DNA from 3 places in the Peribacillus sp. B-H-3 genome. Region 2 is predicted to be linked to each of the others. Evidence: riboswitches for the same ligand, from Rfam matches in the RefSeq annotation. Region 2 holds a riboswitch; each other region holds the start of a gene.
The links. Region 2 has a riboswitch for cyclic di-GMP ahead of ACN6MY_RS13020 (diguanylate cyclase domain-containing protein). Riboswitches for the same ligand answer to the same signal wherever they lie in the genome.
Positions count from the first base shown of each region.

Region 1 (8,133 bases), 2.0 Mb from region 2:
AAATAGCTTTTTCTTCAAAACATTTCCTCCTAAACCAACTTGCAAGTATACCTTTATTATACCAGCTCTAAGCGTGATTAAAACCTTCACCCAATACCTCAGAAGCATCAGTGACAATGACAAACGCCCTTGGATCAGCAGCTTGGACGATTTGTTTCAATTTAGTGAACTCCGATTGATCAATCACGCACATAAGAATCGGCCGTGAGTCTTCAGTATAACCCCCAACTCCGGATAGCTTGGTTACTCCGCGGTCCACTTCTGTAAGAATGGCCTTGCTTACCTCATGCTCGCGGGTCGTGATGATCAGTACCATTCTGGAACGCTTCAGGCCGATCTGCACCAAATCAATGGTCTTGCTTGTTACATATAATCCAATCAGGGCATACAGCCCTTTTTCAATATCAAAAACAATCGCCGCACTCAAAACAATCATTCCATCAATGATGGCCACACAGGCTCCAAGAGAAAAATGTGTATACTTATGGATGATTTGCGCGGCAAGATCTGTTCCGCCTGTAGAGGCCTTCCCCCTGAAAACTATTCCAAGGCCAAGCCCGACACCCAGCCCGCCGCAGATCGAACCGAGCAGGGCATCATGTGTCCAGGGCTCCCAGTTCTTCGTCAAAAACACGACAAACGGCAAAAAGACCGTACCGACAAGTGTTTTCACACCGAACTGCATGCCAAGCAGCAGCAGGCCCGCAATGAAAAGCGGCATGTTTAAGGCCCATTGCACATAAGCAGGCTCCCAGCCGAGCTTTGCATTCAAGATGGTACTGATACCGCTCACTCCGCCGGAAGCAATGTGATTCGGCAATAAAAACACGTTAAAAGCAATCGCCACAATTCCGGCACCGATCAGCACCAATATATATTCAGTCAGTTTATCGGCCAGCGGATGCTTTGGATCTCTGTATCTTTTTTTCATCGTATCCTCCTTGAACGTATTCCGTTTTATTATGATCAAATAAGAAAGCATTTGGACGGTTCCAACAAATAGAACAATCCTTGATATTTAAAATTATTGTAAAAAAAGAAAAAGAACAGAAGAAGTATAGCATTCCCTGCTTAGGTATGTAAATGGCACTCTGATAAAGCGTTGAAGAAATGCAATATAACGGTATTCAACAGTTTGCCCATAAAAAAAATCCAGGCTCGCAAATGCACAAAAATGCGCTTTTGCGAGCCTGGATTTTTATATTTCTTATAGTTTTGAACGAAGGTAAGAATCGATGAAAACGTCAATATCTCCGTCCATGACGGCCTGGACGTTTCCTGTTTCTGTGCTTGTGCGGTGATCCTTCACCATGGAATATGGATGGAATACGTATGAGCGAATCTGGCTTCCCCAGCCAATTTCGTCTTTCTCGCCGCGGATTTCATCAAGCTGTGCCTGCTGTTCTTCAATTTCACGCTGATAAAGCTTAGACTTCAGCATCGTCATCGCCTGGGCGCGGTTTTTAATCTGTGAACGCTCGGACTGGCAGGTAACAACCGTATTTGTCGGCAGATGGGTAATCCGGACGGCTGAATCGGTTGTATTGATATGCTGTCCGCCCGCGCCGCTCGCACGGTACGTATCGATTTTCAAATCTTCCGTACGGATTTCAATTTCGATATTATCATCGAATTCCGGCATAACATCACAGGAAACAAAGGATGTGTGGCGGCGGCCCGATGAATCGAAAGGAGAAATACGCACCAATCGATGCACCCCTTTTTCCGCCTTCAGGTATCCATAAGCATTATGTCCCTTAATTAATAGGGTAACGCTCTTGATTCCCGCTTCGTCGCCAGGAAGATAATCCAGCGTCTCCACCTTGAAGCCGCGCTTTTCGCCCCAGCGGGTGTACATGCGAAGCAGCATGGAGCCCCAGTCCTGTGACTCGGTTCCGCCAGCTCCCGGATGCAGCTCAAGGATTGCATTTTTCTTATCATATTCTTCGCTTAATAAAAGCTGAAGCTCAAAGTCATTCATTTTCTGAGAAAGCTCCATGATTTCCTGCTCAAGCTCAGCCTGAAGCTCTGCATCACTTTCTTCCTTCACAAGTTCATACGTTAAATCCAGGTTTTCATAGGACTCATTGAGTTCTGAAAGCTGATTCACCTGATCTTTTAACGCATTTGCTTCATTAATAACTGTTTGTGCTTTTTGCTGGTCATTCCAGAAATCAGGATCTGTCATGACATTATCAAGTTCTGCAATTCGGGCTTCCTTTTCTTCTAAGTCAAAGAGACCCCCTAAAGTCCGCTAAACGTCCCGCGGTTTTTTCAAGCTCATTTCTAATATCTGACAATTCCATAATCTTCACCTCATAAGTAGTAATTCCTCTATAAAAAGGATATTCTTCATTTTAAAAACGTGCACATTCATTTCTAGATAACTATATGCAAAAAACGGCCGATAAGCAAACTCTAATCAAAACGCACGAAAAGAGGCGGCAAACCTGAAGCTGCCCAGCCTCTTTCATGACAGGTCTTTACTATATTCCCGGACCAGGTGCTATTATTCCATCAGGCCGTGGCAATTTTTATATTTCTTTCCGCTTCCGCAAGGGCAAGGAGCATTGCGGCCAGTATCGGATTTGCTGCGGACAGGCTTTTTCTTAACCGTTTCTCCATCTTCCTTCGGATTCACGGCATGTCCTTTGATCACTTCCTGGCGCTCCAGGTTATTCTGGATTTCCGCTTTCATGATGTACTGAGTTACTTCATCCTCAATGGACGCAATCATTTCTTCGAACATCGCGAAGCCTTCCTGCTGGTACTCACGCAAAGGATCGATCTGGCCATATGCGCGAAGGTGGATTCCCTGGCGAAGCTGTTCCATCGCATCGATATGGTCCATCCATTTGCTGTCAACAGCACGAAGCACGATAACCTTCTCGAACTCGCGCATTTGCTCAGAGGAAAGCAGCTCTTCTTTTTCATCATAGCGCACTTTCACTTGTTCAAGAAGCCACTCAGAAATTTCTTCTGTATCCTTGCCTTTCAAATCTTCCTCTGTAATGTCGCCTTCACTTAGAAGATTTGCGTTCACATAGTCAACGATTCCAGCAGTGTTCAATGATTCTTCTTCTTCGCTGAACGTGCCAAATGCGGCAATCGCCCTATGGATAGAAGAGCTGATCATGTTTTCTGCAATGCTTCGGAGATTTTCGCTGTCAAGGACATCAAAACGCTGTCTGTAGATGATTTCACGCTGCTGGCGAAGCACGTCATCATATTGAAGCAGCTGCTTACGTGCATCAAAGTTATTTCCTTCAACACGTTTTTGCGCTGACTCAACAGCTCTTGATACCATTTTGCTCTGTATCGGCTGGGTATCATCCATGCCAAGGCGTGTCATCATGTTTTTCATATTGTCAGATCCGAACCTGCGCATCAATTCATCTTCCATTGATAGATAAAATTGAGTCACACCCGGATCTCCCTGGCGTCCTGAACGTCCGCGCAGCTGGTTATCGATACGCCTGCTTTCATGGCGTTCCGTACCAATGACTGCAAGGCCGCCCAATTCTTTCACGCCTTCACCAAGCTTAATGTCAGTACCGCGTCCAGCCATGTTTGTAGCAATCGTAACTGCGCCCTGCTCGCCGGCATTCGCAATAATTTCCGCTTCACGTTCATGATTCTTCGCATTCAGCACATCGTGGCGGATGCCTTTTTTAGCCAAGTAATTTGAAATGATCTCTGATGTTTCAATGGCAACTGTACCGACAAGTATCGGCTGCCCTTTTTGATGGCGCACTGCAATATCCTCGACAACTGCCCTGAACTTGCCGTCCATGGAAGCATAAATCAGATCTGCACGGTCATCACGGACAATGTCACGGTTTGTCGGTATGACAATGACGTTCATATTGTAGATATTGCGGAATTCCTCTTCTTCCGTTTTAGCTGTACCAGTCATTCCGGAAAGCTTTTCATACATACGGAAGTAGTTTTGGAATGTGATTGTCGCAAGAGTCATGCTTTCGTTCTGGATTTCCAGGCCTTCTTTTGCTTCAATAGCCTGGTGCAGCCCTTCACTATAGCGGCGGCCCTTCATTAAACGGCCGGTAAATTGGTCAACAATGACAATTTCGCCTTCCTGCACCACATAGTCGACATCAAGGTGCATTGTTACATGAGCCTTTAATGCCTGGTTAATATGATGGTTCAGGGTAATATGATTGATATCGAACAGGTTATCAATATTGAAGGCTGACTCAGCACGGTTGATTCCTTCTTCCGTAAGCTGGACACCTTTCGTTTTTTCATCATACGTATAATGAGTATCCTTTACCAGCGTTCGGACAAAGGCATTCGCCTGGATATACAGTGCGGTTGATTTTTGTGCAGATCCGGAAATGATAAGCGGTGTACGCGCTTCATCGATCAGGATGGAGTCAACTTCATCGATTACTGCATAATGAAGCGGACGCTGAACCATTTGCTCTTTATACAGCACCATGTTATCACGAAGATAATCGAAGCCAAGTTCATTATTCGTGCTGTAAGTAATGTCTGCCTGATACGCTTCCTGCTTTTCTTCCTGTGATAGGCCATTTAGATTCAAGCCGACAGTCAAGCCAAGGAATTCATAAAGCTTGCCCATTTCAGCAGCATCACGGCTGGCCAGGTATTCATTGACCGTAACTACGTGAACGCCTTTTCCAGTGATCGCATTCAGATATACTGGCATAGTGGAGGTTAGAGTTTTACCTTCACCGGTTTTCATCTCAGAGATATTCCCGTCATGAAGGGAAATCCCCCCCATCAGCTGCACATGGAAAGGATAAAGCCCCAATGCACGCTTGGCCCCTTCACGCACAACAGCAAACGCCTCAACAAGCAAATCGTCCACCGTTTCGCCGTTTTGGTAGCGCTGCTTGAATTCTTCAGTCTTTGCCTTAAGTTCGCTGTCAGAGAGAGCAGCCGTCTCCTGTGCAAGACCCTCAATTTGATCAGCTATACGCTGAAGCCTCTTCACGTCTCGTTTGTTTGGATCAAATACTTTGTTTAATATATTAAGCATTCATTAACGCTCCTCTTTATCGATAGAATCAATAATACTTGCTGACTTAATGATAGATTTGTTATCTCAACTTTCCTGGCGGTAAAGCCAAGTCATTTTTAATTTTGAATGGGAGTGCGGCATGAAATGGAAGTAAAAGGCTGACATGCAGTCCCTGTTTCCTCATTCTCTTAACAGCCGCGCTTTATGGGCTGCTTTTAAAAAAACTGCCTAATAAGCCCACAATTAATATTACCATTTCTATATGGCAGGTACAACTTACTGTATTTGAATAAAAGATGGATAATATAGCATTAATGCTGTTAAAATGTAAATAGACTAGATTAAATAACATATATATGATAAATAAAGAAAAAGTTTCAGGATGTGGTGACATGATCGGAATCCGCGTGAGAAGTTTAAGAGAAAAAAGAAAAATGTCCATGACAGAGCTCGCAGACAAAGCAGGAGTGGCAAAATCGTATTTAAGCTCGCTCGAAAGAAACCTGCAAACCAATCCCTCTATTCAATTTCTCGAAAAAATAGCTGCTGTGCTGGGGGTGCCCGTAGACTCACTTTTGCATGATGAGCCTGACACAGAAAACCTGGATGCCGACTGGCTGAATATCATTCAGGAAGCCATGGATTCAGGAGTGACCAAAGACCAGTTCCGCGAATTTATTGAATTCAACAAGTGGAGATTGAAAAAAGAAGATGAATAAGGATCCTAAGCAGGAACCAAAAGCAATTTAAGTATGTAATATAGAAAGAATTCTTCAAGACAAAGCCCTTAAACAACCGGTAATATTACCGTATGTTTAAGGGCTTTCAAATTACATCAGCTTTCTGTATATGTATTTTCACAAATTTTCGGCCCGCCTTGATTGAATAATGATTGCTTTGATAAGAGAAATTGCCTGATATCGTCCTTGTTAATCCCAATTAATTTAGCTTCCTTAATTAATTCAACCCACTCTAGATCCAATACAGTCTTTCCCATCATTAACCTCCCAAAATACCTTTGTATTTCAGGCAGACCGGCCGCCATAGCATTATTCCACCCTTAGACCCGTGACTTTGCGTCCCTATCTTTCAATAGGTTTGCCTTTTTCTGCATTCATATAAAAAATCAGCTAGTTTTCTTATTATAATAGTTAAGCAGGTTAACCTATGCTGTTTCTTGTCGATTATTTTAGGAATTTTCCAACTATTTATTTACATTTTATACTAATTTTTAACAAAGAGTATCTTTTAACTGGGGGGAAATGCGCTTATAATACATGCAGCTGCACCGCATGTCGAACAATGAGGTTTTTCGTTTATTTGCTTCCTGAAGTGTAATTCTTTTTAACAGATTCATATTTATGCTGGCTGTTTTCTATTGAAACAGCCTGGAATAGCTTTTGATCCGTTAAGTCTGCCCCGCACACCGGGCAGAGCCATTGGCCATCACCCGCACTGCTAAAAGATGGCCTGTGGCATTTATAGCAATTTTTCCGGTACATACTGACAACCCCTTCATCGTTTAATCACTTTCTCGTTTTTTGCGTTTCTGCAGAATAAGCAATGTGCCTCCTGAAATGGTCAAAAATACTCCAGCCAGCAGGATGTTGTAAGTATCAGAAGCTGTATCCGGAAGCTTTTCTCCCGTTTGGTTATGGTCAGCATGCTTTGTATCCAAGTTTTGCGGCTGTTCAGGTATGCTCCCGGAATTATCGGGAGTATTGCCAGGTTGATGCTGAGGGGCGCCAGGATCATTGTTATCGCTTGGCGGCGGTGTTACAGAAGAATCCGGCTCTTCAGCATAAAATTTAAATAGAGCTTCAGCTGCAGAACCTTGGAACTCATTCCCCAGTTCTTCAGGCATCTTTACGGTATATTTTAGAGTTTCAGATTGGCCGCTTTTTAAGAAGCGAGGAGGAAATCCCTTAAAATCAGCTAATTTCCCTTTGTATAAGAAATGATTATTCTTGTCTTGAACGGATAATGTCAGGTTTTCAAATAACTCTTTTTCCGAATGCTTTTTTTCAACAAAAGAATAATAATTAAAATCCCTTTTCCCCTCGTTGCTAATGGTAATTTCACGAGGCATCCAGTCACCTGGCTTTAAATTGCCTACCTTAAATAAAAATTGATTAGGGTTTGTTTCAATATCAATTTCCTGCTCCGAAGCTTCCGAGACACTTGGATAGATAAAGCTGTATATCACCAATAAAGCAGCAATAAGCAAAACCGGCTTTGCCAATAGCCTTTTATTATGCACGGCATTACCCCGCAATCACCATGTAGTTTCAAATCAGCATCACAATTAATATAAATAAAGGCGGGAAAAGATTTCCCGCCTTTATTAAGCTATTTCATTATTATTTTGATTCTCCAGCAGTTTGCTGAGCATCAAATTTCCAGTGAAGATTTATAGAATCACCCTGGAATTGATTTTGGTCTGCGTTGTTATCGACAAATTCAAATTGTACATATAAGTTATCCTGAGTATGAGCTTTTATTCCGTTCCTCTCTCCACCCTGCAACCCAAACCATGTTGGACTTACATTTTTCACTTGATCAGGAGTCATGTTTTTCAATTCGTAAAGAGTTTTGCTCGCAATTACATTGCTTGGTCCAAGTAAGCTTGATTTATCTTCATTCTTTAGGAAATTCACCTTGATATGCTTTCCAAAATCATCATTATTATCACCTTTGGCATCTTTAATTTCATAAGTAGTTGTTAACAACACTTTTGAGATATCTAAAGATCCATTGTTTTGCAGTTTAAATGTACGGTTCATCCAGTCTCCCGGTTTAATGTTGTTTACGTTGATGATGACATCAGGATCAACATTTAAATCCAAAGTTCCTGCTGCAAATGTATTGTTTGTTGTTTCAGAGTCACTGAAGAAGGCAAATGTTCCTCCGCCTACTAAAGTCAAACCTAGTGCAGCTGCACCCATTCCTAAACCTAATTTTTTCTTAAGACTCATTTCTTTCTTCCTCCCTGACCCTATTGGGTATGTAATTTTATATTGATTCCTGCATTGCTGCAGGAAATGCAACCTTTTTAAGCTGTTTTAGTTTTGTCCTGGTTTTTCTTAGGGTCAATTTCCTTTAAGGCTTTTAAGATGGAAAATGCTGCA
Region 1 covers NZ_CP183879.1:1,185-9,317, forward strand. Annotated here, with positions in the region: gene cccB (cytochrome c551) at 1-18, opposite strand, end outside; gene ACN6MY_RS00020 (YitT family protein) at 68-931, opposite strand; one part of gene prfB (peptide chain release factor 2) at 1,208-2,233, opposite strand; one part of gene prfB (peptide chain release factor 2) at 2,235-2,306, opposite strand; gene secA (preprotein translocase subunit SecA) at 2,510-5,023, opposite strand; gene ACN6MY_RS00035 (helix-turn-helix domain-containing protein) at 5,398-5,724, shown strand; gene ACN6MY_RS00040 (anti-repressor SinI family protein) at 5,841-6,005, opposite strand; cyclic di-GMP riboswitch class I at 6,031-6,118, opposite strand; gene ACN6MY_RS00045 (hypothetical protein) at 6,322-6,507, opposite strand; gene ACN6MY_RS00050 (TasA family protein) at 6,528-7,265, opposite strand; gene ACN6MY_RS00055 (TasA family protein) at 7,366-7,980, opposite strand; gene sipW (signal peptidase I SipW) at 8,058-8,133, opposite strand, start outside.
Region 1: it holds a riboswitch for cyclic di-GMP, as region 2 does, so the genes downstream of both, ACN6MY_RS00040 (anti-repressor SinI family protein) here and ACN6MY_RS13020 (diguanylate cyclase domain-containing protein) in region 2, are expected to answer to the same signal.

Region 2 (8,133 bases):
TGGAATGCCGACATCACAGACTATTCTCCTCAATTCCTCTACACATCTTAAGCTCGCTTCCTCTTCTGAAAGAAAAGCTGAATGGCACCCCATCGCATTCAGTATATCCGCCATTTTTTTCTTGCAGGCTTTACGGATATATCCCATTACATAAGGAAGAAGCACCGCATTTGATTCTCCATGAGAAAGGTGGAACTGCCCGCCCATAGGGTAAGCCAGGGCGTGGACACCCGCAACACCAGCATTAAAGAATGCAAGTCCGGCAATATAGCTTCCATGGCACATATCTGTCCGTGCCTGCTTGTCATTACCGTTTTGGACCGCCCTTCGAAGTGATCGTGAAATAAGGCGGATAGCATGAAGAGATAATGCCTCCGTCTCAGGGCTGCTGTTTAGGGAAACATAAGATTCTACAGCGTGTGTCAAAGCATCCATCCCGGTTGCTGCAGTCACTTTAGAAGGAACAGATAAAGTCAGCTTAGGGTCTGCTATAACTATATCCGCGAGCAAAAAGTCATGTGTGATTACATCCTTGGTTCCATCAAGGGAAAGAACGGAAATATTCGTAACTTCAGAGCCTGTGCCGGCAGTGGTAGGAATAAGAATTTTCGGCAGGCCTTTTCTTGAATCTTCCTTGTTCCCGTCAGGTTTAAATAATCTGCAGCACTTCCTCCCTGTACTGACAGGACGGCAGCGAGCTTGGCCAAGTCCAGTGTACTTCCTCCACCCAGTCCGATTACAAGTTCTGATTTGCTGTTTTTTGCATATGCTATCAACTTTTCCGCAGATTCCAAAGGAGGTTCTGGCACGATGTCAGTATACAATTCAACTTCATATCCGCTATCCCTTAGAGGATTTGCCACTTGATCTGTTATAGAAAGCTCATGAAGTACTGGATCTGCAACTAATAAAATGTTTGTTGCCTGAAACTTGCTTACCGCAGGAAGCAATTGGTCCATTGCTCCCCAGCCGACATAATTTAACGGGGCAAAAACAAGTGCAGCTGACATTTTAATTCCTCCTGTATATTCAGAATGCGCTTACATCATTCTTTAGCCATTTGAAAGAATTCAAGATGCCGAGTAGTATTTCCTTTATTTATAAATTGGGAGTCAAAAAATTAGAAAAACAACATGAAAAAGACGCCTAGCATATGCTGGCGTCTTTGATGCGTTTGCGGCGAAAAGACCGTTGGGCCACATCCCGAACGTGCTTAATAGCATGTCTTTCGTCTTATGCAAATTAGCTCATCGCAAGTAATATCTTATCATGCTTACCGCAAAATTACAAGTAACTATTTAAAAATGATACATTCAGCAAAACTAGTCCTACAATTCAGCATTCCTGAATAAATATGTACGAGCCTGTGTGTAAAACAATGGATGAGGTGAAGAGTAATGAATGCTATCTTAGGCTATATAATTTTAGGATTATCACTTGCAGCGCCAATCGGCCCCATAAATGCTGCCCAGCTCGATAAAGGAATTAAAAATGGTTTCTGGCATGCATGGATTTTAGGCCTTGGAGCAGCCTCTGCAGATATTTTTTATATTTTACTTGTATACTTCGGCCTCGTCCATTTTCTAGAAATCCCCTTTTTAAAGACATTTCTCTGGCTTTTCGGCTTTTTTGTCCTCTGTTATACAGGGATTGAAAGCATCATCAAATCCGGGAATATTCAAAATGACAGGCACCATAAGAAAGAATCCTTGATCAAATCCTTTTTCTCCGGCTTTTTCATGTCCTTATCCAACCCCCTCACCATTTTGTTCTGGCTTGGCATTTACGGTTCCGTACTGGCAAATGCTGCTGAAAAATATGAAACAAGGATGCTAATTATATACAGCATGGCAATTTTTTCGGGTATTTTTTTATGGGACATTACAATGGCATTTATGGCAAGCAGTGCAAGAAAATACTTAACCGGCTTTCTGCTTCGCTGTATATCGGTCATTTCAGGTTTATCCCTTATAGGATTTGGCATCTATTTCGGCTTTCAGGCATTTAAATTATTGTTTTTATAAATAATGAATTTTTTTATTCGGGATAACTTTTTTTAACACATCGGCAACATCATAAATAACCAAGTCTTTTATAATTTATCAATCTTTTTCATCAAAAAATATATGCTTTGCTTCAAGCATGTCACCAGCTGTGACAATTCCAAATGAATATTGCTTTTGCCTTCTTTTATCAGTAGGTGATCCAGGATTAAATAACAAACATTTATTTTCATGAGCTATTTTTGGAATATGGGAGTGTCCATAAATAATCATATCAACGTCTTCATCCTGAAAGGCAAAAAGCGCTCTCTTCTCTGTTGTCCACTTTTTGCCGTGACCATGAATTAGGCCAATTTTAAATTGTTTCACAGTTAGAATCAGTTTTTCAGGGAATATTTCTAAAATCTCCTGTGAATCAATATTCCCATAAACGCCTTCCACTTTTCCGTATCTGCACAGTTCTTCGTAAACCTCCATAGTCTGCCAGTCGCCTGCATGCAGAATCAAGTCGGCATTGTTTAGCTCTTTCAATAATATGGAGGGAAGTTTTTTTGCTTTTTTAGGCATATGAGTGTCTGAAAGGACTATAATTTTCATCAGAACGCCTCCTCTCTCTGTCATTTTACCCGCTCACAAAAAAGAGAACCCCTTTTTCTCATTGACGTAAGCTTTTCTGGTTTTTATACTTGATGAACAAAGAAAAGTGAAATTAGGTGAGTATTAGTGGATTTTGATGTTAAATTTCTTTCCTTTTATGTAGTACAGGTAGAAGGAAGCGGAGAACAAGCTGATAAAAAGTTCAAGCATTTTCAAACCATAGATGAACAGGGATATGAAAACAGTCCATTAAAGGAATTCCTGGACGGTGAATTGATGAAAGTCGCCAAAAGAAAGGCTGAACGCCATCCAAAAGCGGAACAGGTTCCTACTAAAATTGGCTTCTTCCTTGTAGAAGAAGGACATGAATTGAATTCAAACCCAAATTATAATTTATTTAACCGTGTACGTTTTGCGGAAACACTGGAAGCATTTCACGAAGAAAACGAACAATTTGTCCGCTCATATCTGGATACGAGTGCTGTCAGGGGCGGAGTTTTTATTGTGGTATCAGCCAAATTAAGCAGGTACTTTGATGAACCTTTTGTATTCTTGCTAAAATGCGATTTTGAGCCAAAAGTTGCAAGCATATCAGATGAACGCTCCCTCATCCGGAACGTTGAAATGGCAATCACCACAAAAAATATGAAATCTATTCAGTATCCTTATATGCCCGAAGAAGGAATGGTTGAAGAAGCCGAGCTGAAAATCCACCAGGCTTCTCATGCCCGCTATTTCGAGGACTTTCTTAAATTTGTGGACTATAAAGAATCTATGCCTGAAATCATGAAGACACAGGTCATGAATATGGTTCAAGAGCATGTATATGAAACCTTTGAAGACAACAGCGAAGAACTGAAGCAGTTTGAAGAAGACCTTGAAATATGGGGAGCGAGCGAAAAACGGGAAATCAGGGAACGCCTTGATACACACCAGGTTATAGAAGTAGTCTCCCAGATTGTCGAGCATACTCCAGAAGCCCAATTAAAAATGAAACTTGGAGAAACCGAAATCAAAGGCCTTCTCGGCAGCTTCGGAGATACCATCCATCTTGGCAAAATCAACGGCAAGTATATCCTGCTCGTGGAATCCGACTCCATCACCTTTGAAAAAGGCGTATCTCCGATAGAATTTCATAAGCCTGATGATCTGCAGGAGATTATTGATAAGATTAGTAGGAAGAGCTTCGAAGATTAAGGAAATCATTGAGAAATAAACCGAATTGAGACCTGCTAAAATGTAGGAAAAACATTGAAACACACGTGATAACATTGAGAAAAGTGACCGATTTGGTGACCCTTCATATGATGGAAAAATCGTTGGTATGATAAGTTATAACGACTCATTTAGTTAATCCATAATAAAAATTTCAAAAACACAGAATCCCTATTTATACCCAGCAATTCGAACTAAACTTAATGCCAAAGACTGCAGTCGACAACCTGACTATGAAGGCGACTCTTCATATGAAAAAGCCTGGGAATACGATGAAGAAAAGGGAGAATATACAGTACAATCAGTAAGCAAAATGATTGTGGAAAGCACATTATTCCCAGCTAATACTACTTATGATAAACTTAGATTTTTAGAGTTTCAAAATTAGACCAATTAAAGATATGAATAGAGATTTTTTTTATTGGTGGGGAAAAAATAGCGTACTTCCTTAATATAATTTAATCACAAGTGTACACGGCTTTTGTTTTATAAATTATTATTGGTTGATTTAAACCATAGAGGCTGGGATTTCCAGGAGGACATATTGAACCTGGTGAAACTCTAGATGAGTGCTTTAAACGGGAAGCACTGGAAGAAGGTTATGTTGAAGGAGAATGTAAGTTATTAGGACATATAATAGTTGACCATAACGAAAATCCATTATGGACAGAAAGTAGTCCATATCCTAAAAATGGTTTTCAAGTATTCTAAAAAATGAATATCATAAAACTGCTCGATTTGAAGGTAAATATGAATCTGCTCAACAAATGTTTGTAAATCCCAATGATGTTTCCTCATATTATCACAAATGGCACATTCTTTATCAGGAAATATTGGATTGTGCTATACAATAGCAAAGACCTTCTAATCACGAAGGTCCTTTTATTCTTTATATTATCAACAATATTCATAGCCTTTTATTTAAAAATAAAAAGAGGAGCAATTTAACTTTCCAGCCTCCTCTTTTGCTACATTTCTAAGATTTAATATCTTTTTAGAACAACATATAACGCTAAGCTTTAATCAACATTTTTAAGATTTGTTGACTTTTTGTCTTTGCGTCTATTTTTACAAACTAAAATATAATTATCCATCTATGGTTTTGCTTTCTTCGATTAAAGAGAATAAGTTTTGATATTGTTCCTTCCATTTTCTTTTACATGGTATAAAGCATTATCAGCCTTTCTCATTAATTCATGTCTTGTCGTTCCATCGATTGGATAAAGAGCGATTCCAATACTGGAAGTTGTTTTGAAGACATAACCATCAATATTCCAGGGTTCTTGAAGAGAGGAGAGAATACGTTTGGCTACCTTTAACACATCTTTTTCCTCTTCAACATCTGTCAGAAGGATAGTGAATTCATCTCCACCCTGTCGTGCAAGCGTGTCACCTTCTCGCAGACAGTTTTTTACTCTGTTGGAGAATTGCTTTAAAAGTTCATCCCCTATGTCATGTCCTAATGTGTCATTAATGTGTTTGAACTTGTCCATGTCCATATACATAACCGCTATCTTACGCCCATATCGCTCTGCTTCTTTTAAGGCTTGTTTTAACCTCTCTTTAAACATTCTTCGATTTGGTAACTTGGTTAACGTGTCATGATATGCCATATAGGATAATTTTTCTTCATACATTCTTCTCTCTGTAATTTCTCTGGATACCACTAAGAAATGGTTAAAACTATTTTTAATGTCAAAGACTGGAGTCACTTTTCCCTCCAGCCATATCCAATTCCCTTTTGTATCTTTAAATCGGTACTCAATCACACCGCCTTCTTTTGTCCTTGCCATTTCATCTAATTGACTACGCACTTTAAGAAAATCTACTTGGTGCATCCAATCTCTTGCACGATTCCCTTCATACGCTTCCGATGGGAAACCTAACACCGAGACATGAGATGGAGAGGCATATCGAAAGAAACCATCCCATTCAATGACACATACTAAATCCGTCATATTTTCTGTAATTAGCCGATACTTTTCTTCACTTTGACGAAGAGCTTCCTCTATTCGTTTTCTACTGGTAATATCATGATACATCATCAAAAATGCTGGATTTTCTTTATGTAGAATCGTAATTCCTGTCACTTCTATATCAATTTGAGTCCCATCCAGACGAATAACTTTTTCTTCAGTGGGAGCGATAGGTATACCCAATTGCGACCATTCTTTAATTCGCCTTTCAATGATATCAACCGATGTGGGATGAAAATAATTCGTAATTTTTTTTCCAAACAGTTCTTCTATAGACTTAGCACCTAATAGGTTAATACATGCTGGATTTACATATTGAATTACACCTGCTTGATACACGACAATGGGTTCTGGAGAGTATTCTACTAATTTCTTATATTGTTCTTCACTTTGTTTTAGAGACCTTTCCAATTGTTTCTGCTTAAATAATAAATCCATTGCTATTTTCCTCCTATGGTAACTCAGCCGTCCTTACAAATGCTAATCCTATGGTAACTCAGCCGTCATTAGCATTGCCTTAGACCTGGAGCTTTGCGTCCCTGACTTTCGTACAGGTTTGCCTTTTTCAAGGATTCTTTTCACCTTCTTATCTTTGAAAACGCCAAAACCATGAAAAATTGAGAATTATTTTATCGGCAAAATCACATGGATCGTTGTTCCTTTGTTTACTATACTCTCGATTATTAAAGTTCCACCATGTTCTCTGACTATCTTTTCACATATCAACAAGCCTAATCCAATTCCTTTTTCTTTGTTACTAAAGTAAGGTTCACCAACATGTTTTAATCGTTCTTCTGAAATACCAATACCCTGGTCAATAATACAAAATTTGATGGATTTATGAGAGTGACGTATCGAGTGAATGGAAATAGTCCCTCCATTTAGCATGCCTTCTATCGAATTCTGAAGAAGATTGATAACAACCTGTTTTATTTTGTTTTCTTCACAATGGATAGATGGTAGGTCATCCTCATACTGTTGTAAAAATTCTATGTTTTTCATAAGGGCTGGTGATTCAAATTGTTCAACAGTTTGTTGTAGAAGAGTGTTTACATTTACTTTCTTTTTTTCTGTTGATGGAGGCTTCGCAAGATTAAGAAATTCTCCTACAATGCTTTCTAATTTATGAATCTCAGATAATATTAAGTTTGTATAAGGACTATGTTGAAGTAACTGAACAAATCCCTTAATAGAGGTCAGTGGATTCCGTATCTCATGGGCTACTCCAGCGGCCAACTGTCCCACAACAGAGAGTCTTTCCGTTTTCCGTATGGCTTCTTCTGCTTTCCTGCGTTTCGAGTTATCACGAGCTACCACAACCAGACTTTCTACTTTCTGATTTCCATCTATTACAGGCGTTCCTTGAGCCTCGAGGTAAATCCAATTCCCATTCGCATGTTTATATCGAAAATCAACATAAAAGGATTTTTTAGTCAAAATAGAATGGTCGTATCGATTGAAAATACGAGGAGAATCATCAGGGTGAATCCAATCAAAGACTCTATTCCCTTCTAAATCATTTGGCGAATAGCCGAGTACCTTTTGGTGTGATGGAGAGGCATAGCGAATGTTTCCTTTTGTATCGATTACCTCGATTAAGTCCAGCGTATTTTCCGCAATCAGACGAAATTTCGCCTCACTTCTTTGTATAGCTTCTTCATTTCGTTTCCGTTCAGTGATATCGTGATACATCATCAAAAAAGCAGGTTTCCCCTCGTGACTAATGGTAATCCCTGTGACCTCTAAGTGAATTTGAGTCCCATCCACCCTTATAATGGTTTCTTCTGTTGGAGGTACAGGAGTTCCGATTTGATTCATCTCCTGTATTCGTCTTTCAATGATATGAACGGATTCAGGATGAAAATAATCCTTAATCGATTTTCCAACCAATTCCTCTAAGGACGATGTCCCAAATAATTGGATACAAGCAGGGTTAGCATATTGAATGAATTCGCCATGATACACAATAATTGGTTCAGGCGTAGTCATGATCAACTTTTTATACTTTTCCTCAATCCACTTCCTTTCGCTAATATCCACACAAGAGCCAATCACCTCATTGACTTGCCCACCTCTTCGGATAGGGCGTAACGAAGCAAGATACCAAATACCGTTGACTTGTCCTTCGTATAAAACTCTTTCTTCCCCGTTCCAAGCTCTTTGATAATAATTCCTTTTACTTTCTGCTTCTTCAAACGGAAGAAAATCAAATACTTCTTTCCCTACAATTTGTTCAGGTGTTAAATTGGCTCGGTAAAGCATTTCTCCATCACATAAGGTATGGAGAAAACGATTATTCTTTTTTATGAACTTAAAAATCATCCCCTGTTGTTGCCGAACTG
Region 2 covers NZ_CP183879.1:2,621,769-2,629,901, reverse strand. Annotated here, with positions in the region: partial or broken gene ACN6MY_RS13045 (iron-containing alcohol dehydrogenase) at 1-1,010, opposite strand, end outside; gene ACN6MY_RS13040 (LysE family transporter) at 1,398-2,024, shown strand; gene ACN6MY_RS13035 (metallophosphoesterase family protein) at 2,103-2,600, opposite strand; gene ACN6MY_RS13030 (DUF3900 domain-containing protein) at 2,727-3,797, shown strand; partial or broken gene ACN6MY_RS13025 (NUDIX hydrolase) at 4,277-4,669, shown strand; gene ACN6MY_RS13020 (diguanylate cyclase domain-containing protein) at 4,931-6,229, opposite strand; cyclic di-GMP riboswitch class I at 6,279-6,362, opposite strand; gene ACN6MY_RS13015 (EAL domain-containing protein) at 6,416-8,133, opposite strand, start outside.

Region 3 (8,133 bases), 1.9 Mb from region 2:
CATTTCCAGTACCTCTTCAGTCGGAGGGATGATCAAGCTTGTAATTACAATGACCAGTCCTGAAACAACCGCTCCGGACAGCCCAGGGTTATGCCATAATTCAGTTATAAGCCCCCAAAATCCGGATGAGCCTGAAACAGGTCCTGGAACTGAAAATATAGAAGTTAAAATATAATAAATTAATCCGGCTGTAATGCTTGCCCATACGGCTGGTGTGCTCACTCTTTTCCAAAAAGGGCCAAGCACCAGCGGCCAGAACAGGGTAACGAACACGATATCCCATGCCAGATAAGCAAGGTTAATGATTTTTTGGAAACCAAGTGAAAGGGCAAGACCTAACATTGCGCTTACTACAATAGCCAGTCTTGAAAACAGCAGCAATTTTTTCGGATCTGGATTTGGATTAATAAAATCCAGATAAATATTTTTTGTTACGATTCCTGATGCTGCCACATAGCAGGCAGCAAGCGTAGACATACCCATCGCTGCCATTGCGGTTAAAAAGATGGCGGAAATGACAGGTGGAAAATACCCTTGTGCAAATGCAAGCATGAGTGTTTCAGGATTCGAGCTATGAGGGAAAATGGTTTTAAAAGCTTCCCCAAGCATCCCCGGTATCCAGCTGATAGAAATAACGATGCTGCCTGCGATAATCATGCTCAGATATGCAACCCTGGGATTTTTCGCTGCTGCAACCCGCTGTCCCAAGTCAGCTGCGGGAATGTCGCCAAGAGCCAGTATCAGGTACAGCGACCAAAATCCTGCACCGCCTTTGTTGAAAAGATGGCTGACATTCCACCAATTCGGATTGAAAGTGAAATCATGATACTTCAAGATAATGACCAGGGCAATGCCGAGTATCCCGACGATGGCAAACAAACCCTGGACAATCTCCGTATAAGCCACTGCCCATAAGCCCCCAACCACGGAGTAAATAACAGTCAGACTGACAAACAAAATGGCTGCAGGAATAAAACCAATTCCAAAAATATTCTGGATGATATATGTTCCGCCGACAGTCAGGGCCCCTGCATTGAATAATCCAAATGCCACAGCCATTACACTTCCGGTATAGGCTCCCAGTTTTTTGCTTGCGTATCTTAAGCCGTAATAATCTGCAATCGTCCATCCCTTCAGCCTTCTTAGCGGCTTGGTCCAAATCAGCGCGCCTAAAATCATGCAGGTGCCGAGACCAGCCATTGTGGCAGTCCCTTCAAAACCCCCGTCATTATAGCCTGATCCGACTGCTGCAAAAAAGAAAGGTGCAGCAAGTAAAGCAGCAACAAGACTTCCGGTTACCACGTAAAGAGGCATACTCCAGCCGGCTACAATCAAATCCTCTGCCGTATTGATTCTTTGATAGCCTTTAAAGCCAATATAGTAAATAAAGATAAGATATAAACAAAAGGTAAATATTGCGATCACTTAACATCCTCCATACTAAAATCTCATTGTTAAATCAGCCACCTTGTTTCATAGCAGCAAAGTTTACGAAAACACCCATTCACTTTATCCGTTCATGACAACTCCGCCATTGGGGCTTAAAATCTGCCCTGCATAAAAACTGGCAGAATCTGAAGCAAGGAATAACACACTTTTGGCGATTTCTTCAGGAGCTGCAAGTCTTTTCAGAGGATATTTGGCAGACTCTTCTTCAATATAATTCTCGCCAAATGCCTTAAGAATATCTGTCAGAGTTCCGCTTGGTGCCACTGCATTGACTAAGATGTCCGGTGCAAGCTCTCTGGCAAGCGCTTTTGTAAAGGCATTGATCCCGCCTTTTGCAGCTGAGTAATGAGTGAACTCCTCACACCCAAGGCTGCCCAGGTCAGAGGAAATATTGATGATCCTTCCCCGTCCTTTTTCCTTCATCCTTTTTGCAGCAGCCCTTGCATTATAAAAAGTGCCATATAAATGAACCTTTATCATCCGATCCCATTGTTCATCACTTAGGTCAGTAATAAGGGAGGATTGTGCGAACCCGGCATTGTTCACCAGAATATCAATGCTGCCAAGATGTTCATCCATATATGTGAACATGCTTTCCACCTGTGCTGAATCCGAAACATCCGCAAAAAAGGCCAGGGCCTTCACGCCATGTTTTTCTGCTGCTGCTTTCACCTCTTCAGCCTCTTCATGATTGCCTGTATAATTAATCAGGATATTGGCTCCCTCACTAGCGAACTCAAGGGCAATGGCTCTTCCAATACCTTTGCTGGAGCCTGTAACCAATACATTTTTTCCCTGAAATTTCATAATAATCTTCCCCCTCCTTAAATCTTAAATTTACCGACAAGCTCTTGAAGCTCTTCGGCTGTCTTTCCTAGAGAATTTGAGGTTGCTTTGATTTCTTCCATAGAAGAAAGCTGTTCATAAGTAGCGTCAGAGACACGTCCCGAGAATTCCGATGTACTTTGGGCGGTAGTTTTCATTTCATTTACCGATGCTGCAACTTCTTCTGATGATGCAGAAATCTGTTCAGAGGCTGCAGATACCTCATGAATCTGCATGGCCACCTCTTCTGCAGAATCTAAGATACGCTTGAATACTTCACCAGCTTCATTTGTAAGCTTCAAACCTGCTTCAACATTTTCTTCTCCTTTTTCCATAACAGAAATGGAGGAAGCAGAATCCTGCTGAATATCCCTGATCAGCTCCGTAATTTGAGTGGCTGAACTTGCAGATTGCTCCGCCAGTTTTCTTACTTCATCTGCAACTACCGCAAACCCCTTGCCATGTTCTCCTGCCCGGGCAGCCTCAATGGCAGCATTCAGGGCTAATAAATTGGTTTGATTGGCAATGTCAGATATAATCCGGACAAAATCATCTATTTTTGTTGTATTGTCATTTAGCTTGATAATCGCGCTGCCAATTTGATTCACAGAGGTATTGATCAGGCTCATCTGCTGAATTAATCGCTGAATAATATGGTTTCCATCCTTCGCCTCACGTGAAGTAAGCGTGGAAGACTCTGAAACTATAAAGGATGATCCGGCAATTTTCTGGATTCCGTAGGCAGTTTCTTCAATAGCAGCTGCACTTTCTTCGGTCGTCCTTAATGTAATTTCATTGCCCTTTGCGACCTTCGCCACATCATCTGAAACCTTCATTGAATAATCATACGTTTCAGATGCGTTTGCTGAAAGTTCTTCTGCAGAGGCTGCAAGATAGCTCGAAGTGTCATGAATATTGGTTATCAGCCCATTTAAGTTTTTCACCATCTCACCGATGGATCCTGATAGCCTGCCCACTTCATCGCTGGATGCTGCGGCCATATTGATATCCACCGTCAAATCTCCTTTTGCGATGCTATCTGCAATGCCAACCATTTTTTTCAAAGGCCTAAGGAGCCTGTTTATTACAAAATAGAGCAGTGACATCATGACAATCAGCCCGCCAATGGAGATGAGGATCTGATTTACTATAGAGGAATTTAAAGATTTATTTATGTACTCTGCCGAATAGTCAATTCCCAATACAGCAATTGTTTCACCGTTATAGGTAACAGGTGTAAATACTGTTCTCCAAGTGCCGAAGCTGTCCTTAAAGATATCCGTAACCTGAGGCTTGCCTGTTGAAATTGCAAGTTTCGCTGTTTTTAAATGGATGGGGGCAATATCCTTGAATAATTGGCCCGGCTTATAAATTTCATTTAAGTCACTGGTATATCCAATTGGAGCAAATCCGCCCTGATCCGGTTTCCAAATATAGCTCCAGCTCATGATTCCCTGTTCTTTTTTTATCGAATCAAGCTCTTTTTGGACATTCTTGAACACAAAATTATCCGGACTTGAAACACTGAGAAGCTGATGTATCTGTTCAGGATTCAAGTTCTTTTCTGTAAGCATGCCGACACTGCTCAGTTCATGCTGTAAATCTTCCTGCATCTTATGCTTTAAACTGTAAATGCTTGTGCCAGAAAGTATTCCCGTTAAAATCAGCACAGTAATAAAAACAATAATTAAAATCTTGTTCCGGAGTGAAAGCTTTTTTATCATAAGTTTTCTCCTTTTTTTAATTTGAGGTTCCTGGCCATCTTTAGCCATAAAAAAACACACCTGTTTACGGTGCGGTACAAATTAAAAACTAAAATGTACGGCAGCCCGGCTGTCTTAGCAGTTTAACTGCCTTAGATCCGCGGCTTTGCGTCCCCATCTTTCAATGAGTTTGCCCTTGGCTAAATATCTATAGATTTTTTTAAACGTACCCTATTCCCTCATGTACAAATACTTATATCGGAAACAAACAATAAATATTAACTCTCATTTCAATATTTATATAAATTTCCCACAACTTCCATAAAGAACCTTACTGACTTTTACAGCAAAAAAATAACTTTGAATGAATTCATTGACGATTATAAGATGGCTTGTACAGCAAGGGTATCGATATCAGCGCATAAATGACGGCCAGTTTGATTAACTGGCCGATAGTGTGTATCCCGGAGTGCGGGATCTTTAATTTTCTTTTTGCTCTCCATTTTCTTTTTCTGCACCCTGGGCAGCATTTTTTTCTGCTGATTGTTGTTTAATCTGCTCACGTAAATTTTTCCGTAAATAATCACGCAATTGCTCTGTTCTTTTAATTCTTCCCATCGTCACTGCTCCTTCCATAATCATTTCATCATTAGTATATTATCCCGTTCTCCATTTCGTGTGGACAATATCCAAATTTTCTAATAATTATTCACAAAGGAAGCATTGCATCACTGATTTGTTTTTCCTGATGAAAACCCCTCGAATAGCCGCCCTCCATGTGGTCTTAAGACATTCTCAGTTAGAATAAGTACCCTATTTTTTTCATTATATTGATAAAACGCATCGAAAGCATCAACAAAGGTTTTCGCAAATTGAGCATCAAATTGTTTTAATGACCGGACAATCCACTTAGAAGAGCCGATCCATTTCCCGTTTGTTCTCAGCACAAACTCATGAAGAAGGCCTGCCAAAGTATTCGCTGAAAAAATCGCTTCTCCCCGGTCAGCTGCCCCAATGAAATCATCCAATGCATCGGTTATAAAGTACCTTTTTACATCAATGGTTTCTTTGCTCCAACGCTTCGGTCCTTGTGCTAAAAGCTCTTCAGCCTCTTTTTTCATTGAAGAAACGAACCCCTCATCTTTTAGGACGATTCCTTCTGAAACCATTTTTGGCAGGCATGGCTTTGCCCTTTCGCAATCGCTTTTAACATACTGCTGATAGGATGTTAAATTGTGCACAAACACTTCAACAGGCCATCCATTTTCAAATATAGATTCCCTGTAAGAAGATGGGACAGTCTGATCAATGATCACAATATCTAAATCAGAGGTACCAGTCTCTTCTCCGCGGACTACACTGCCTGCAAGAATGGCACCCTGGCAGCCTGCAAAATATGAAGCAACAAATTCCCTGGCCGCATCAATCGGTTTTTTCCTTAATACATTCCCCACATTTCATTTCCCCTTTTGTTTTTCAGCCAATGAAAAGGATTCGAACTCCACTCGTTTTGTTGTTTCGTATTCGGCTATTTCTCTTTGATTCAATTCAATTTTTTTGCTGAACAAAGGGCCGTCATAAACAAATGTGTGATATTCTCCCGCTTCACCCATTGGGCAAATATCCATGTTTGCTATTTCCTTGGCAAACTCCCAGTCTATTGTTCTTCCCAGCCACTTTTCCAATTTTTCATCTTTAATCGTACGGATGACCATTGCCCGATACCCTGATTCTGTGAAGCGTTGAAGATTTTCAAAGGCATCCTTCTTCTCCATCCAAAGAGGATACAAAGCCTCAAGTCCAGTCTTTGCGGCAACATCCTCACCCCAGTCACGATGCTCCTGTAAATATAAATCTCCAAATGCAATCGCGTCTGCACTATATTGTTCCTTAAGGTGCAGAACATCCCGAATAAAACAATCCGTGTATGTATCCATATCCACCTCAATAAAGTGGATCGGAGTATTCAGGGCTTCTGATTGCGCCCTAATCATATCCCTTTTTTCACCATGTCCAAAGGTCCTGCCGATTTCCTTGGACGCAGTCGTTAAGAGACATACCACCTCATGCCCTTCTTTTCTTAACTTGTCAAAACTTAGACATGCATCTTTACCGCCGCTCCAGGATAATAATATTCTCAATTTAGTAGTCTCCTTTTTCATAAAGGCAGGATTTATATGCTTGAACATTTGGCAATAACATCATGCTCACTGCTGCTGCCAAAATGGCAAGTAATTATCCACTCCTTTATTTCCTTGGCTTCCTTGCCTTTATTATAAATGTCGTTGGAACCATTCTCGCTTTATATAACGAATAGTGCCTTTTTGAAAAACCCTCCTGCTGATTATGGTATTTGGCGGCTGTTTCTCCCTCTACCAATCTTTCAATCGTAAAACCAGCCTGTACTAATTCATTTATATAGGTGCTAAGTTTTCTTTTATATAAGTATACCGGCAGATTTCCGCCCTTAAATGAGCTGTATGAATAGATCTCTTCCTCCTGATAAGATCCCTGCATCTTCACTATTCCGTCCTCTGCAAGCAGATTCGTGTAAAAAGGATGTTCCCAGCTAAAGATAAAACTGCCTCCCTCCTTAAGGTAAGAATAAATGGCAGAAAGAGTTTTGGGTAAATCTGTGGTCCAGCCGAGTGCATAAATCGAATAAATAATATCAAAATAATCACTCGGGAGACCAATAGAATCCTCCATCGCAGCACAAAAAAGCCGGGCATCCTTATCTTTCAGAACAGCTTTTGCCGTTTCAATCTGTGCGGATGATAAATCCACTCCCCACAGCTCCTGCGCTTGATGATCTGCCATATATTTCAAGGAATGCCCGCTTCCGCACCCAATATCCAGCACCCGTCTGTTTTCAATTTTGTCAAATAATCCAATTTCTTCTTCTGTCACTGTGTATGGCCCAAACTCCGGCAGTGCTTCTATTCCATAAAATTCCGGCGCTACATGATTCCAGCATTTTTTGTTATGCTCAAGTATTTCAATTCCCTTCATAGATCCTGCTCCTTCCATATACCATCCTACTTTTCGCTGGACTGTTGCAAAACTCCTCTATTCTTTAGGCTCTTTTGTTAAAGATTGTTGTTTTTTAATTTAATGTGTTTTGTGAGGCGATTCCATTGTTAAGGCAGGTTGATTGAAGCGAAAGGTGCGAGACTCCTGCTTAGATTAGCGGAACAGGTGAGACCCCGCAGGCGCAGCCGAGGAGGCTCACCGCCGCCCCGCGGAAAGCGAGCATCCTGGAGCGGAAATCAACCCCTTGTTCCATAGCAACAAAGTTTACGAAAACAGCCATTCTTTAATACGGGATATATGAATGGATGGAGGCAGCGGAGAATATATTGGGAAATGAATAGCTTTTTAAAGGAGGCTGGACGGATGCAAAACACACAGCCGGAAATCGGGAGAATTGCAGAGATATTAGTTAAAGATCAATTATCAAATGGCTCCTGGGACTATCCTTTTGAAACAGGATTAGTGTCAGATGCCTATATGATTATTTTATTGAGGATATTAGAGAGAAATGATGAACATTTGATAAAACAGCTTACAGACCGAATTATCAGCAGGCAGGAGAAAAATGGGGCCTGGAAGTTATTCCAAGATGAAAATGAAGGGAATTTATCATTGACCATCGAAGCCTATTACGCGCTTTTATATTCAGGACTGAAGCATAAAGACGAACCAAACATGAGAAAAGCCCGCTCCTTTATACGTTCCAAAGGCGGTTTAAAGGAGGCCCGCATGTTTACTAAAATGATGCTGACGATAACCGGCCAATACAACTACCCTTCCATATTCCCCATACCACTTGAAGCCGTACTCCTTCCCCCTCTTTTTTTGCAAACATCTATGATTTGTCCGTATATGCGCGTTCTAATTTCATTCCGCTCCTTCTTTTAGCAGACCGCAAATTCCAGGTGAAAGTGACTAATACCCCTGATCTGGGCGATTTGATGCATACAAAAAGTATTCGGGATGACAGCAACTGGGAGGAATTGGAATCCAAAGAATACCGTTCAATCTTTTCTTCCATCAAGCAAGGTGCAGAAACGCTCATTGATATTACAGCCAATCATCACACTTTTGCCGAAAAAGCAGCCGAAAGATTTATGCTCGACCGCATAGAGCCGGACGG
Region 3 covers NZ_CP183879.1:4,530,563-4,538,695, forward strand. Annotated here, with positions in the region: gene ACN6MY_RS22615 (sodium:solute symporter family protein) at 1-1,425, opposite strand, end outside; gene ACN6MY_RS22620 (3-oxoacyl-ACP reductase family protein) at 1,510-2,256, opposite strand; gene ACN6MY_RS22625 (methyl-accepting chemotaxis protein) at 2,274-3,998, opposite strand; cyclic di-GMP riboswitch class I at 4,095-4,182, opposite strand; gene ACN6MY_RS22630 (hypothetical protein) at 4,458-4,595, opposite strand; gene ACN6MY_RS22635 (nucleotidyltransferase domain-containing protein) at 4,706-5,431, opposite strand; gene ACN6MY_RS22640 (diphthine--ammonia ligase) at 5,435-6,118, opposite strand; gene ACN6MY_RS22645 (class I SAM-dependent methyltransferase) at 6,225-6,989, opposite strand; partial or broken gene ACN6MY_RS22650 (squalene--hopene cyclase) at 7,374-8,133, shown strand, end outside.
Region 3: it holds a riboswitch for cyclic di-GMP, as region 2 does, so the genes downstream of both, ACN6MY_RS22625 (methyl-accepting chemotaxis protein) here and ACN6MY_RS13020 (diguanylate cyclase domain-containing protein) in region 2, are expected to answer to the same signal.